DNA from 2 places in the Stenotrophomonas sp. YJH_SMC_80 genome. Region 2 is predicted to be linked to the other one. Evidence: riboswitches for the same ligand, from Rfam matches in the RefSeq annotation. Region 2 holds a riboswitch; the other holds the start of a gene.
The links. Region 2 has a riboswitch for cobalamin ahead of btuB (TonB-dependent vitamin B12 receptor). Riboswitches for the same ligand answer to the same signal wherever they lie in the genome.
Positions count from the first base shown of each region.

Region 1: another riboswitch for cobalamin. It lies ahead of AC5P99_RS09625 (epoxyqueuosine reductase QueH); the one in region 2 lies ahead of btuB (TonB-dependent vitamin B12 receptor).

Region 1 covers NZ_JCAFVP010000004.1:302,285-308,596, forward strand. Annotated here, with positions in the region: gene purU (formyltetrahydrofolate deformylase) at 1-610, shown strand, start outside; gene pncA (bifunctional nicotinamidase/pyrazinamidase) at 898-1,524, opposite strand; gene AC5P99_RS09625 (epoxyqueuosine reductase QueH) at 1,580-2,266, opposite strand; cobalamin riboswitch at 2,428-2,657, opposite strand; gene AC5P99_RS09630 (nicotinate phosphoribosyltransferase) at 2,741-4,150, opposite strand; gene AC5P99_RS09635 (bifunctional nicotinamide-nucleotide adenylyltransferase/Nudix hydroxylase) at 4,215-5,264, opposite strand; gene AC5P99_RS09640 (patatin-like phospholipase family protein) at 5,458-6,312, shown strand, end outside.
Region 2 covers NZ_JCAFVP010000008.1:82,999-89,310, reverse strand. Annotated here, with positions in the region: gene AC5P99_RS14215 (aminotransferase-like domain-containing protein) at 1-560, shown strand, start outside; gene bioD (dethiobiotin synthase) at 635-1,318, opposite strand; gene AC5P99_RS14205 (GAF domain-containing protein) at 1,387-1,869, shown strand; gene AC5P99_RS14200 (TfoX/Sxy family protein) at 1,866-2,228, shown strand; gene AC5P99_RS14195 (histidine phosphatase family protein) at 2,320-2,898, opposite strand; cobalamin riboswitch at 3,042-3,264, shown strand; gene btuB (TonB-dependent vitamin B12 receptor) at 3,380-5,221, shown strand; gene gph (phosphoglycolate phosphatase) at 5,322-5,978, opposite strand; gene AC5P99_RS14180 (class I SAM-dependent methyltransferase) at 6,044-6,312, opposite strand, start outside.

The sequences.
Region 1 (6,312 bases), on a different contig from region 2:
CGATGGCCGACGCCGCGCGCGGCTGCTGGTGCTGGTCAGCAAACAGGGGCATTGCCTCAACGACCTGCTGTTCCGCGCCCACAGCGGCCAGCTGAAGGTGGACATCGCAGCAGTGGCGTCCAACCACGCCGACTTCGCGCCGCTGGCGGCGTCCTACCAGGTGCCGTTCCACCACCTGCCGGTGACCGCCGATACACGCGCGGTGCAGGAGCAGCAGATCATCGACCTGGTCGAGCGCGAGCGCATCGACCTGGTGGTGCTGGCGCGCTACATGCAGATCCTGTCACCCACGCTGTGCCGCGCGCTGGCCGGCCGTGCGATCAACATCCACCACAGCTTCCTGCCCAGCTTCAAGGGCGCGCAGCCGTACCACCAGGCACACGCGCGTGGGGTCAAGATCATCGGCGCCACCGCGCACTATGTCACCGAGGACCTGGACGAAGGCCCGATCATCGAACAGGACGTGGCCCGCGTGGACCATGCGATGGCACCGCGTGAACTGGTGCGGCTGGGAAGTGATACCGAATCGCTGGTGCTGGCACGCGCGGTTCGCCGCCATGTGGAGCACCGCATCCTGCTCAATGGGCATCGCACGGTGGTATTCCGGTAATCGCCCATCCCGCGTCCGCCGGGCATGGCGCGGCGCTACCACGGTTGCTATCCGGTAGTGCCGGCCGCTGGCCGGCAACTGCAGAGATCCCGAGGTTGCCGGCCAGCGGCCGGCACTACCGAATCCTGATTTCATCCAATGAAAAGCCCCCGGTTCGGCCGTCCCGCGATCTGTAGGGGGGCGTAGTTAGGGGGCTGGATGAATCGATTGTGTTGTTGTGGGCAGGAGCGCGCAAGCGGCATAAGCGACGTGCGCGGTAGCGCCGGGCCATGCCCGGCGGTCACGCCTCAGACGATCGCGATCCCCGCCTTGCCCAGCGCCTCGCGCACCATCGCGTCATTGGCTTCGGTCACCGGCCGGGTCAGCTCCCACAGGAACTTCACCCGGAAGCCGGACTTCACCGCGTCCTGCGCGCTCCACAGCACGCAGTAGTCACGGGCCAGGCCGCATACGTGCACTTCGCGGATGCGGCGTTCATGCAGCCAGCCGGCCAGGCCGGTGGCCGGGCGCTCGCCATCGGGGCCGTGGTTCTCGCGGAAGGCGCTGTACGAATCCACCTGTTGGCGCATGCCCTTGCGCAGGATCAGGTCGGCCACGGTCCAGTCCACGCCCGGATGCAGGGCGGCACCGGCGCTGCCCTGCACGCAGTGGTCGGGCCACAGGGTCTGCGGCTGCGCATGCAGCAGGATGGTCTCGAACGGACGCTGGCCGGGGTGCTGGCTGGCGAACGAGGCATGGTCGGCCGGGTGCCAGTCCTGTGTTGCCACCACGGTGCGGTAGCGGCGCTGCGCCAGCAGATCGGCAATGGGTGCCACCAGCGCATCGCCCTGGTCGCAGGCCAGGGCGCCACCGGGCATGAAGTCCGGCTGCAGGTCGATCACCAGCAGGGCGACATCGGCGGGCAGGGCGGTCATGGCAGTCCCGGTACAACAGAAGGGGCGACCAGCGTGGCCGCCCCATGCCTGCACGTCAATCGTCCTGCGGCGTCCCAGCGTCCTGCCCGTAGTACAACAGGCCGATCTTGATCCGCTCGCGGCCATTCTCGCGGCGATGGCGGTTGGCATCGCGCAGCGAGTACACGCAGCCGCAGTATTCCTGCTGGTAGAACTGCTCGCGCTTGCTGATCTCGATCATGCGGCTGGCACCGCCGCCCTTGCGCCAGTTGTAGTCCCAGTACTGCAGGCCTTCATAGCGCGAGGCGGCGCGGATGCCGCAGTCGTTGATCTGCGCCATGTTCTTCCAGCGCGAGATGCCCAGCGAAGAACTGATGGTGTCGTAACCGTGCTCGTGCGCGTACAGCGCAGTGCGCTCGAAGCGCATGTCGAAGCACATCGTGCAGCGGATGCCGCGCTCGGGCTCGTTTTCCATGCCGCGTGCACGGCTGAACCAGTTGTCGGTGTCGTAGTCGCAGTCGATGAAGGGAATGCCGTGCTGCTCGGCGAAGCGGATGTTCTCCTGCTTGCGCAGCTCGTACTCCTTCACCGGGTGGATGTTGGGGTTGTAGAAGAAGATCGCGTAGTCGATCCCGGAGGCGGTGATCGCCTCCATCACTTCGCCGGAACAGGGCGCGCAGCACGAATGCAGCAGCAGGCGCTTGCCGTCGGCGGGCAGGGTCAGGGTGGGGCGTTGGAGCTCGGTCATCGTCAGGTACCGCATGGACCGCCGGCAACGGCGGTGGCCCATGCATCAGCGCGTGGGTGAACGGGTCTGGCCGGATACCGTGAACAGGACGCGCGCGGCCACACCGCCTGCACGCGCAGGACGACGACGGCCCCGGCAACCTCCCCGCGGAGATTCCAGGTCGAGTCAGGGGACGGTCGTGTCCCCCGGCCGGGGCCGGTATTCGGGCTGATGGACACGGGCCGCAGCCCACCTACTACCCGCCGCTTCCCAGGCGCGAGCCCAGTGCTGTTGGCAGGATTCGTTTCCATTCACCGCTGCGGGGCAGCTCCGGAATGGACGCGCGAGGCGCCTTCACCGGATTCCCGTTTAAATCCCTCCCCGCGCCGCAGCGATGGGAGGGATACCTTCGGCGTGTGCAAGGTGGACCTGTTGGTGGCGCCGGTCAAGAGCGCAGGGGGCAGAGCCCGATGCGCTGCAACGGGATCCGACCCCGGTCGGGATGCACCTTCAATGCCCCACGGCCGCCCGCGTGCGGATGTCGTCCAGCCGCTGGTCGTGCAGCAGGCGGCCGTTCTCCCACACGGTCACCATTGCGTCCTCGAAGCCGTCCGGCAGGGTGTCGTCGCCATTGGCCGGCAGTGGCGCCGTATGCAGGCTGCCATCGTCCAGGCGGCGCAGCAGGCGCATGCGGCCACGCTTGCTGGCCTTGCCGGCGTCGGTGACCGGATCCTTATAGACGTCGATCCACTCGCCCTCGACCCGTGCGGCCGAGCACTTCAGCGCGAACTTCTGCGTATCGCGGTCCAGCCGCTGCAGCAGCGCACCGCCCATGCCGAAGGCCACGTTGTCGGCGGCGTAGCCGTTGTCGGTGATGCGCTGCAGGATCGCGCGGATGGTGTCCGGATTGATGCCATCGCCCTGGATCACCCGCACGTGGTTGAGCACGCGATAGCCCTTGCCGTTGATCGCGTGGCCGAAGGCTTCATCCAGCCGGCGCAGGCTTTCGGCCACCACCTCCACCGGGTCACCCGAGTCGGGACGGATGACCAGGGTGGCGCCCGACGCGATCACGTCATCGCGCAGGGTGGTGCCCCAGTGTTCGCTGATCGCGCGGTAGATGTCATAGCTGTCCGACACCACCGCCACGATCGAACCGGGCTTGCCGAACTGGCGCAGCATGTTGCGATAGGCGTCCACCTCGCGTTCGCGGCCCCAACTGGTGATGGTGCTGTGCTCGGCGGCCGGAATCGAATAGCCGGCCATCGGCGCGTGGTAGTGCGCGCGTGCCAGGCACAGCGCCGACACGGTATCGGTGCCGAGGAAGTTGACCAGGTGCGCGGCACCGCCCAACGCGGCCGATTCCAGGCTCGATACACCGCGCGCGCCGAAGTCGTGCAGCTTGAACGGCAGCTGCCCCTGCGGGTCGTCGCTGGTCTGCTGCAGGAACGCGGCGATGGTCTGCCGTGCGTGCCAGCTGATGGTGGCCACGGTGACCGGATACCACACGCGCAGCAGCAGCGTTTCCAGGTACGACGGCACCCAGAACGCAGCCGGATCGGTCGACTCGATGGTCATCAGTGCCTGGTGGGTGGGCACCACGCTGCCCTCGGGAACGGCGCGGATGCGCACCGGCAGGTGGCCGCCAAGCCGGTCGACGATATCGCGCCAGCCGGCCTCGTTGAACGGTTCGCCGTGTGCGGCGAATACCGCAGCAGCGTCGTCGATGTCGGCGTGGGTGACCGGTCGTGCCAGCGCGTCCTTGAGGATCGCCTGCAGGCCGAAGAACACCGTGCGATCGTGCAGGCCGCCACGTGATTCGACGTAGAAGAACGTGGCATCGGTACCCGGCGGGTACTGCAGCCAATGGCTGGCCTTGTAGCTGTCGGTGTTGAGGAGAAGATTATCGAGGTAGTGCATGACGGAAGCTCCTTCGCGTCGAGTGACACCAGCGGTCTATCCGCCAGTGGGGAGGCCGGGCCTGTCAGCCGCGGCCGAGGAAATACTCCAGGATGTGCAGGTGGTCTTCGAACAGCTGCGGGCCCATGTCCAGGGCTTCACTCACCGGTATCCAGCGCGCCTTGTCGGCGTCGTCGCCGCCGCGCACAGGCGGCAGGTCACCGGCCGGGAATTCGAAGTGGAAACCGTGGGTGATGGTGCGGCCGCGCTGGCTGCGGTCGGGGTGGTCGAAGACCTGCTGGCCCTTCAGCGAACCCTTCAGCACCGGCAGTGGAATCTTCAGCCGGGTTTCCTCGCGCAGTTCGCGCAGGCAGCTGTCGAGCAGGCTCTGTTCCTGGCCGACGAAGCCGCCGGGCAGCGCCCACAGCCCCTTGCCGGGTTCCGAGCGGCGACGCACCAGCAGCACGTGGCCTGAATGCACCACCACCGCATCGGTGGTGACGAAGGTGGGCGCGTAGGGCGCATCCTTCCAGGCGGCCTTGTACTGTTCGATGAAGCGGTACTCGGCCACCAGCTGGCCATAGGCAGGCGCGCTTTTGCGGAACGCTTCAAGCATGTCGTACACCGGCCCCGGCACATTGCCACGCAGCATCAGCAGCGCACCGTGGAAGTCGACGTCGCCGGCTTCGAACAGGTAGCGCCGCAGCTCGGTGGCCGACAGGGTGGCGGTGTGCTGCACGTCCACCAGCGGCCACTGCGGGAACTCGCGCAGGTAGTAGCTGGACGCGTCCTTGTCCATGCCGATCAGGCCCACCTTCGCATCGGCGGCGGCGCCGTCGTTGCGCAGGGCTTCAGCCACCTGGCGCTGCACGTTGGCGATCCACTGCGCTTCGTTGTACAGGTGGTCACGCAGCGGGCGGATCAGCAGACGGTCGGTGTGGCCATCGAGGGCGGCCTGGATCATCACGGCGCGTTCGGCCACGGTCCAGGGATTGCGCAGGCTGCGGGGGGTATCGGCAGAGCCGACCAGGAAGATCAGCTTGCGGGCCCGGCTCAGGGCCAGGCGGGCAACGGCGGCGTGGCCGTTGTGGAAGGGCTCGAATCGCCCGATGAAGACGAGATAGTCGAATTCCATGAGAATCCCTCATGTCGTTGTGGCAGCCGCGGGTCTGTCCCTTGGCTTGCTGCAGATGCTACGCCGATGGCGGGGCGGGTCAAGCCTGCAGCCGTGCTTTCTGCTGAACGGCGCATTGCGTGCGCGGACTGCGCCGTTGTTCTCAGGCCCTGAGAAGCCCCTGCGCCATACTGGCACCCACGCGGCGGACGGCATGCTCGGGGGCAAGACAGTGGCGGACAAGTACTGCGATCTGGTCATGAAAGGCGGCATCACCAGCGGCATCGTGTACCCCAATGCGGTACTGGCGCTGGCGCGCGAGTATCGCTTCAAGAGCATCGGCGGCACTTCGGCCGGCGCCATCGCCGCCGCCGTGGCGGCTGCGGCGGCCTGCGGTGATCGTCGCCAGCAGGCCGGCGAGCACCTGCCCGGCGATGCAGGCTATGGCGGGTTGTCGGCGGTGTCGGCGCAGCTGTCGCGGCGCGGCTTCATCTACAGCCTGTTCCAGCCCGCACGCGGCGCACGCGCGGCCTATCGCCTGCTGGTGGTGCTGACCGGCAATGCCAGCCTGCCGCACAAGCTGCTGTGCCTGGCCGTTGCCGTGTTCGAGATCGCGCCGCTGGAAGTGCTGGTGTCGCTGGCGCTGCTGCTCGGCCTGGGCTGGTGGGGCGGTGGTTGGAGCGGGGTGGCGGCCACGCTGCTGCCGTCGCTGCTGTGTGCGTACGGTGCGGGTGTGGCCGGTGCCGCGCTTCGTGTGGCACGCGTGGCGCGACGCAATCTGCTGGGCCTGTGCAGCGGCCTCGGCCGCGATGCTCGCACGCCGGCACTGACCGAGTGGCTGCACGAATGCCTGCAGCAGTTGTCCGGCAAGCCGTTGGATGCACCGCTCACCTTCGCCGACCTGCACGATGCGCCGCGCTATGCCGGCGAGCCGGACAGCCCGCATGCGATCAGCCTGCAGATGATCACCACCTGCGTGTCGCACAATGAGCCGCGCACGCTGCCGCTGGGCGGCGCGCAGTTCTGGTTCCTGCGCGAGGAATTCGAGCAGCTGTTCCCGGCCAGCGTG
Region 2 (6,312 bases):
AGTTCTGCGAACCGCCGGCACCGCTCCTGAAGGCCTTCGATCGCGATGGCTGGGTGATGGTGGTCGGCGGCTTTTCCAAGACGCTGGCGCCGGATTACCGCATCGGCTGGCTCGATGGCGGCCGCTTCGCCGAGCGCATCGCGCTGCTGAAATTCCAGTCCACCGGCGGCGAGCCGCAGCTGCTGGGCGACGCGGTGGCGGCCTATCTGGAGGCGGGCAGCTACGAGCACCACCTGCATCGCATGCGCCGCCTGTACCGCGAACAGGTCGGACGGCTGCGCCAGCTGGTGGCCGAACACTTCCCGGCCGGCACCCGCGCCACCGAACCGCAGGGTGGCTTCCTGCTGTGGCTGGAACTGCCCGGCGTGGACACGCGCGAGCTGTTCGAGCGTGCCCTGCAGGAGGACATCGTTTTCATGCCCGGCCAGGTGTATTCACGCGGCGCGCGGTATCGCCATTGCCTGCGGCTGTCGTGCTGCCAGACGCTGGATGCACGCTTCATCGGCGCGGTGGAGCGGTTGGGTGCGATCGCGCGGGAGCTGGCGGCCGCAGCACGGTAGTGCCGGCCGCTGGCCGGCAACTGCATGGACGTGATTCATCGAGGTTGCCGGCCAGCGGCCGGCACTACCCCAGGTCAATCGAGCAGATGCGTGCTCAGGATCTGGCCATCCGCGCCCGGAAGGTGTGGCAGCCGGCCCCAGCACGGCATCGGCAGGCGCTGCTGCAGCGTTGCGATGTTCTCATCCTGGCGCTGCATCGCCGGGTCGATGTGGTTGCCGATCCAGCCCAGGCACTCCACGCCGCTGGCCTGCAGCGACTGCGCGGTCAGTCGCGCGTGGTTGACGCAGCCCAGCCGCATGCCCACCACCAGCAACACCGGCAACCGCAATGCGCGCACCAGGTCGAGCTGGTCGAGCGTGGCCGAGACTGGTGCCAGCCAACCGCCAACCCCCTCGACCACCACGACATCGGCCTGCGTGCGCAGCCGCTCGAACGCTGCCATGATTGGCGCCAGCTCCACCTGCACGCCGTCCTCGGCAGCGGCCAGCTCCGGTGCCAGCGGCTGGCGCAACGCATATGGGTTCAGATCGGCATAGTCCGGTACCGGCCAGCTGGCCGCCTGCAGCGCCAATGCGTCTTCGTTGCGCAGGCCCTGGCCCAGGTCTCCGCTGCCGCTGGCCACCGGCTTCATGCCCACCGCACGCAGGCCGCGCCGGCGCAGTGCGTGCAGCAGCGCGGTGCTGGCCGCGGTCTTGCCGATCTCGGTATCGGTGCCGGTGACGAACAGGGCGGGCGGCAGCGTGGCGGGCAACGGCATCGACGGGCTCCAACAGGGCAACAGTGTGTGCATTATCGCTGGCCCGGCACGCTTGCTAGACTGCTGGCATGTTCGCCAATGCCTCGCTCACCGGCAGCAAGCCGGAACAATACGCCCAGCTGCTGGAACAGGCCCGTGGCCTGGTCTACGCCGAGTCCGACCGCATCGCCAACGCGGCCAACCTCTCGGCCCTGGTCTACCACGCCCTGCCCGACCTGAACTGGGTGGGCTTCTACCTGTACGACGGCAAGGAACTGGTGGTCGGCCCGTTCCAGGGCCTGCCGGCCTGCGTGCGCATCCCGTTGGACAAGGGCGTGTGCGGTGCTGCCGCCAGCCAGCGCGTGACCCAGCGCGTAGAGGACGTCGACGCCTTCCCCGGCCACATCGCCTGCGATTCGGCCTCGCGCTCGGAACTGGTGGTGCCGCTGCTGCGCGGCGATGAACTGATCGGCGTGTTCGACTTCGACAGCCCGAAGGTGGGCCGCTTCGATGCCGACGATCAGGCTGGCCTGGAAGCCATCGCCCGCGTGTTCGTCGAGGCGCTGGGATGAGCGCACCGAAGCTGCGCAACATCGGCCCGAAAAGTGCGGCGTGGCTGCGCCAGGTCGGCCTGCGCAGCCGCGACGACCTGGTCGCGATCGGAGCCGTCGGCGCCTTCGTCAAGGTCAAGCGCGCCGGCTTCAAGCCCAGCCTGAACCTGCTGTACTCGCTGGAAGGCGCGTTGCTGGACTGCCATTGGCAGGAGCTGAGCGAGCCACAGCGTGAAGCACTGGTGCAGGATTACGAAGCACGCATCGCTGCGCATCCGCTGAAGGCAGCCGGCCCGGCGTCGGGCCCGGTGCATGAGCAGCGCTTCGATGCCGACGATGACGCTGAGGACAGCGTGCCCGAGGGCGCGGACGAGGATTGAGGCCTCCGCGTTCCTGGGGATGCCGGCCAGCGGCCGGCACTACCAGTGTGATGCGGGATCGGTAGCGCCGGGCCATGCCCGGCGAGTGCGCTCAGGGCTGCTGCAGCTCCAGCAGCTCACCCACCAGCCCGATCTCGCCGCGCTCCAGCCACACCCGCAGGCGCGTGCCGTGGTCGATACGCAGCGCCCAGCACAGCGACATGGGCAGGCCGCAGACCTGCGACAGCACCATGCGCAACGGGCCGCCATGGCTGACCACCAGCGTCGGCACCGGATCGTCATCATCGAGCAGGCGATCCAGCGCGCGCGCGATGCGCCGCTCGAAGTGGCCCCAGCTCTCGCCATTGGGCGGCGGGAACGCGTGCGGGTCGGCATGGAAGGCCGCCAGTGCATCCTCCGGCAGGTCGAACAGCGACCGCCCGTCCCAATCGCCGAAGTCCAGTTCTTCCCATTCCTCGTCCGCTTCCACGTCCAGTCCGCGCGGGGTGGCCAGGGCCATTGCCGTGTGCAGCGAACGCAGCCGCGGCGAACTGATCACCCGCTCCCAGCGTTGCCCGGCATAGGCCTCGACCAGTTCCTGCGGCAGGCGGGCCAGCTGCGGTGGATCGCTGCGGCCATCGAGGAACTCATCGCGACCGTTGCCGGCATGGCGGACCAGGTCGAGGATCATGCGCGCGTCCCGGACGGGCGACGCAGGTACAGCGGAAAACGGGCGGACATCGGCAACGGCACCACGGGATCGAGCAACCATTCTAAAGGCACAGCAAAGGCAGTCGCGCAGGCGCGACGCAACGGGACGGCCTGCGATGCCGTAGACTGCGCCCACTTCCAGGTGACCTGCGGCCATGGCCGGCAGGTTGAAACGGGAAGCCGGTGACGCGTGATTCCACGCCAGGCCGGCGCTGCCCCCGCAACGGTAAGCACGTCAGTTCCAGGCAACACCGCCACTGTGCCGCAGGCATGGGAAGGCGCCTGGACGGTGGCCTCGCGCCACCCGGCGGCAAGCCCGGAGACCGGCCCGGAAGCCTCAGGTCGCGATGCGGTGGGCATGGCGCTGGATGACCGTGGCGTGCGCTGCGGCATCGGCGCACGCCTGCCTTCGCGGCTCCTCCCCTTCGCCACGCGGGCGTGCGTGGCACCCGGAGTCCCCCATGAAGCTGCAGTCCCGAATGCTGTCCCTGGCCGTGCTGGCCGCCCTGCCCGCGCTGGCCCAGGCCGCCAATGACACCACCGCGCTCGACCAGATCCTGGTCACTGCCACCCGCACCCCGATCGCCCTGCAGGACAGCATCGCGCCGGCGCAGGTGATCGACCGCGCGCAGATCGAATCCAGCCAGGCCACGTCGCTGCAGGAGCTGCTGCGCGGCCGCGCCGGCATCAACCTGACCAATGCCGGCGGGCTCGGCAAGCAGAGCTCGCTGTTCCTGCGCGGCACCAATTCCGGCCACACCGTGGTGCTGGTCGATGGTGTGCGCATCAACAGCGCCGACCTCGGCCTGGCCATGTACCAGGACCTGCCGCTGGCGCAGATCGAGCGCGTCGAAATCGTGCGCGGCCCGCAGTCGAGCCTGTACGGCGCCGACGCCATCGGTGGCGTGATCCAGATCTTCACCCGCCGCAACCAGGGCGATTTCGCCCCGCACTTCCAGCTTGGCGGTGGCAGCAACGGCCTGCGTGAAGCCAGCGGTGGCATTGGCGGCGGTACCGAACGCGGCTGGTTCGGTGCGGATATCGCCTACCAGCATTCCGATGGCATCGATGCCTGCCGCGGCTCGGCCACGCTGTTCACCGGCTGCTTCGCCGACGAGCCCGACCGCGACGGCTACCGCAACCTGTCCAAGAGCCTGCGCGGTGGCTACACCTTCAACGACCAGTGGAACGTGGAAGGCAGCGCCCTGCGCGCCGACGGCAAGAACCATTACGACGGTTACTACAACTATTCGGAAACCCGCCAGCAGGTGCTGGCCGGCAAGGTGCGCTACACCCCCTCCGAGCGCCTGGCATTCACCGCCAACGTCGGCCGCAGTGACAACGAGTCGGACAACTTCGGCGACTTCGGTGCACGTGGCAGCGCACAGACCCACCGCGACAGCGCCTCCCTGCAGGGCGATTTCGGCGTGGCCGAGGGCCAGCTGCTGAGCGCAGGCGTGGACTGGAGCGAAGACAACCTGGATGGCAGCAGCGCGGGTTACCTGGTCGACAGCCGCCGCAACACCGGCGTGTTCGTGCAGTACCAGGGCCGCTTCGGCCGCCACCAGTTGCAGGCCAGCGCACGCAACGACGACAACCAGCAGTTCGGCAACCACGCCACCGGCAGCGTTGGCTGGGCGATGGAGCTGGGCCACGGCCTGCGCCTCAACGCCAGCTATGGCACGGCGTTCAAGGCACCGACCTTCAGCGATCTGTACGACCCGTGGAGCGGCGTGCCGACGTTGAAGCCGGAGAAGTCCAAGAGCGCCAACCTCGGCGTTTCGCAGCAGGGCCAGGGCTGGCACTGGGGCCTGGACGTGTATGAAACCCGCATCGATGACCTGATCACCTACGATGCGGCAACCTTCAAGATGCAGCAGGTGGAGAAGGCCCGCATCCGCGGTGCCGAGCTGACCGGTGGCGTGCTGCTGGCCGGCTTCGACATCAACGCGCAGCTGAGCTACACCGACCCGCGCAACCGCACCGGCGGCAGCACCCAGTTCGACAACTGGCTGCCACGCCGCGCGCAGCAGACCGCGCGCCTGGACATCGACCGTCGCTTCGGCGATTTCCGCGCAGGCCTGACTGTGCAGGGTGCCGGCAAGCGCTACGACGATGCCGTCAACGCGGTGAAGGTGGGAGGTTACGGCACGCTGGACCTGCGCGCTGAGTACGCACTGACGCCATCGTGGTCGCTGCTGGCACGTGCCGCCAACGTCTTCGACCGTCGCTACGAAACGGTGGCATGGTTCAACCAGCCCGGCCGCGAGTACCAGTTGAGCGTGCGTTACCAGCCGAAGTGAGCGCAACGTTCATGGTAGTGCCGGCCACTGGCCGGCAACATCATGACCTTCGGCAACGCATTCCGGGTTGCCGGCCAGCGGCCGGCACTACCCCTCTGCTTCAGCCCCGCAACCCCGGCAGTTCACGCAGGTCGTCGATCACCGCCACCGCATGCGCGGTGGCCAGGTCCAGGCCGCGCGGATAGCCGTAGCGCACCAGCGCGATCGGCATGCCGGCCTCTTCGGCGGCGCGGTAGTCGGTCAACGAATCACCCACCATCAGGCAGGACTCCACCGGCAGGCCGAAGTGCGCGGCGATGTGCCGCAGTGGCTCGCCACTGGGCTTGCGCTGCGGCAGCGAATCCCCCCCCAGTACCAGCGCGAATGCATCACCGATACCCAGGTGCTGCAGCAGCGGCGGCACCAGTGCTTCGGGCTTGTTGGTGCAGATCGCCAGCGGCACGTTGCGCGCACGCAGTTGCGCCAGCGCTTCGCCCACGCCGTCGAACAGGCGCGGGCTACGCAGCAGGCACTCACGGTAGTGCACCATGAACACCGGCATCACCTCGGCCAGGTCCACCTCGCTGCCGGCGGCCTGCACCGCCTGTTCGACCAGACGACGCACGCCGTCGCCGATCCAGCCCAGAACCGTGGCTTCCGGCACGCGCGCCAGGCCGATGTCTTCCAGCGTGCGGTTCAGTGCTTCGGCAATATCGGCAGCGCTGTCGACCAGCGTGCCATCGAGGTCGAACACGACCAGCGGATAGGGATACGACAAGGGAACGGCACCTGTGCGACGTGGGACCGTCCATTGTACGCCGCTGGTTTTTGCACCGATCCGCCTCAGCCGATCCGGCGCGCGCGGGTAGCCAGGAACGTGGGCAGGTAACGGTCGATCAGGAAGCGCGGCTGCGGCTGCCAGTCTTCCATGAAGCGATCGATCACGAAGCCGGCATCCAGCTGTCCACCGATCAGTTCTGTCAGGCTGTGGCCGAAGGTCAGCGCATCGCCCCGCGCCAGCTTCGCCTCGCGCTCGGCCGGTGGCAGGTCTTCCAGGTCCGAATAGGGAATGGCGTACTGCGGCCGGATCAGGCCCTGTGCATCAAGCTGCG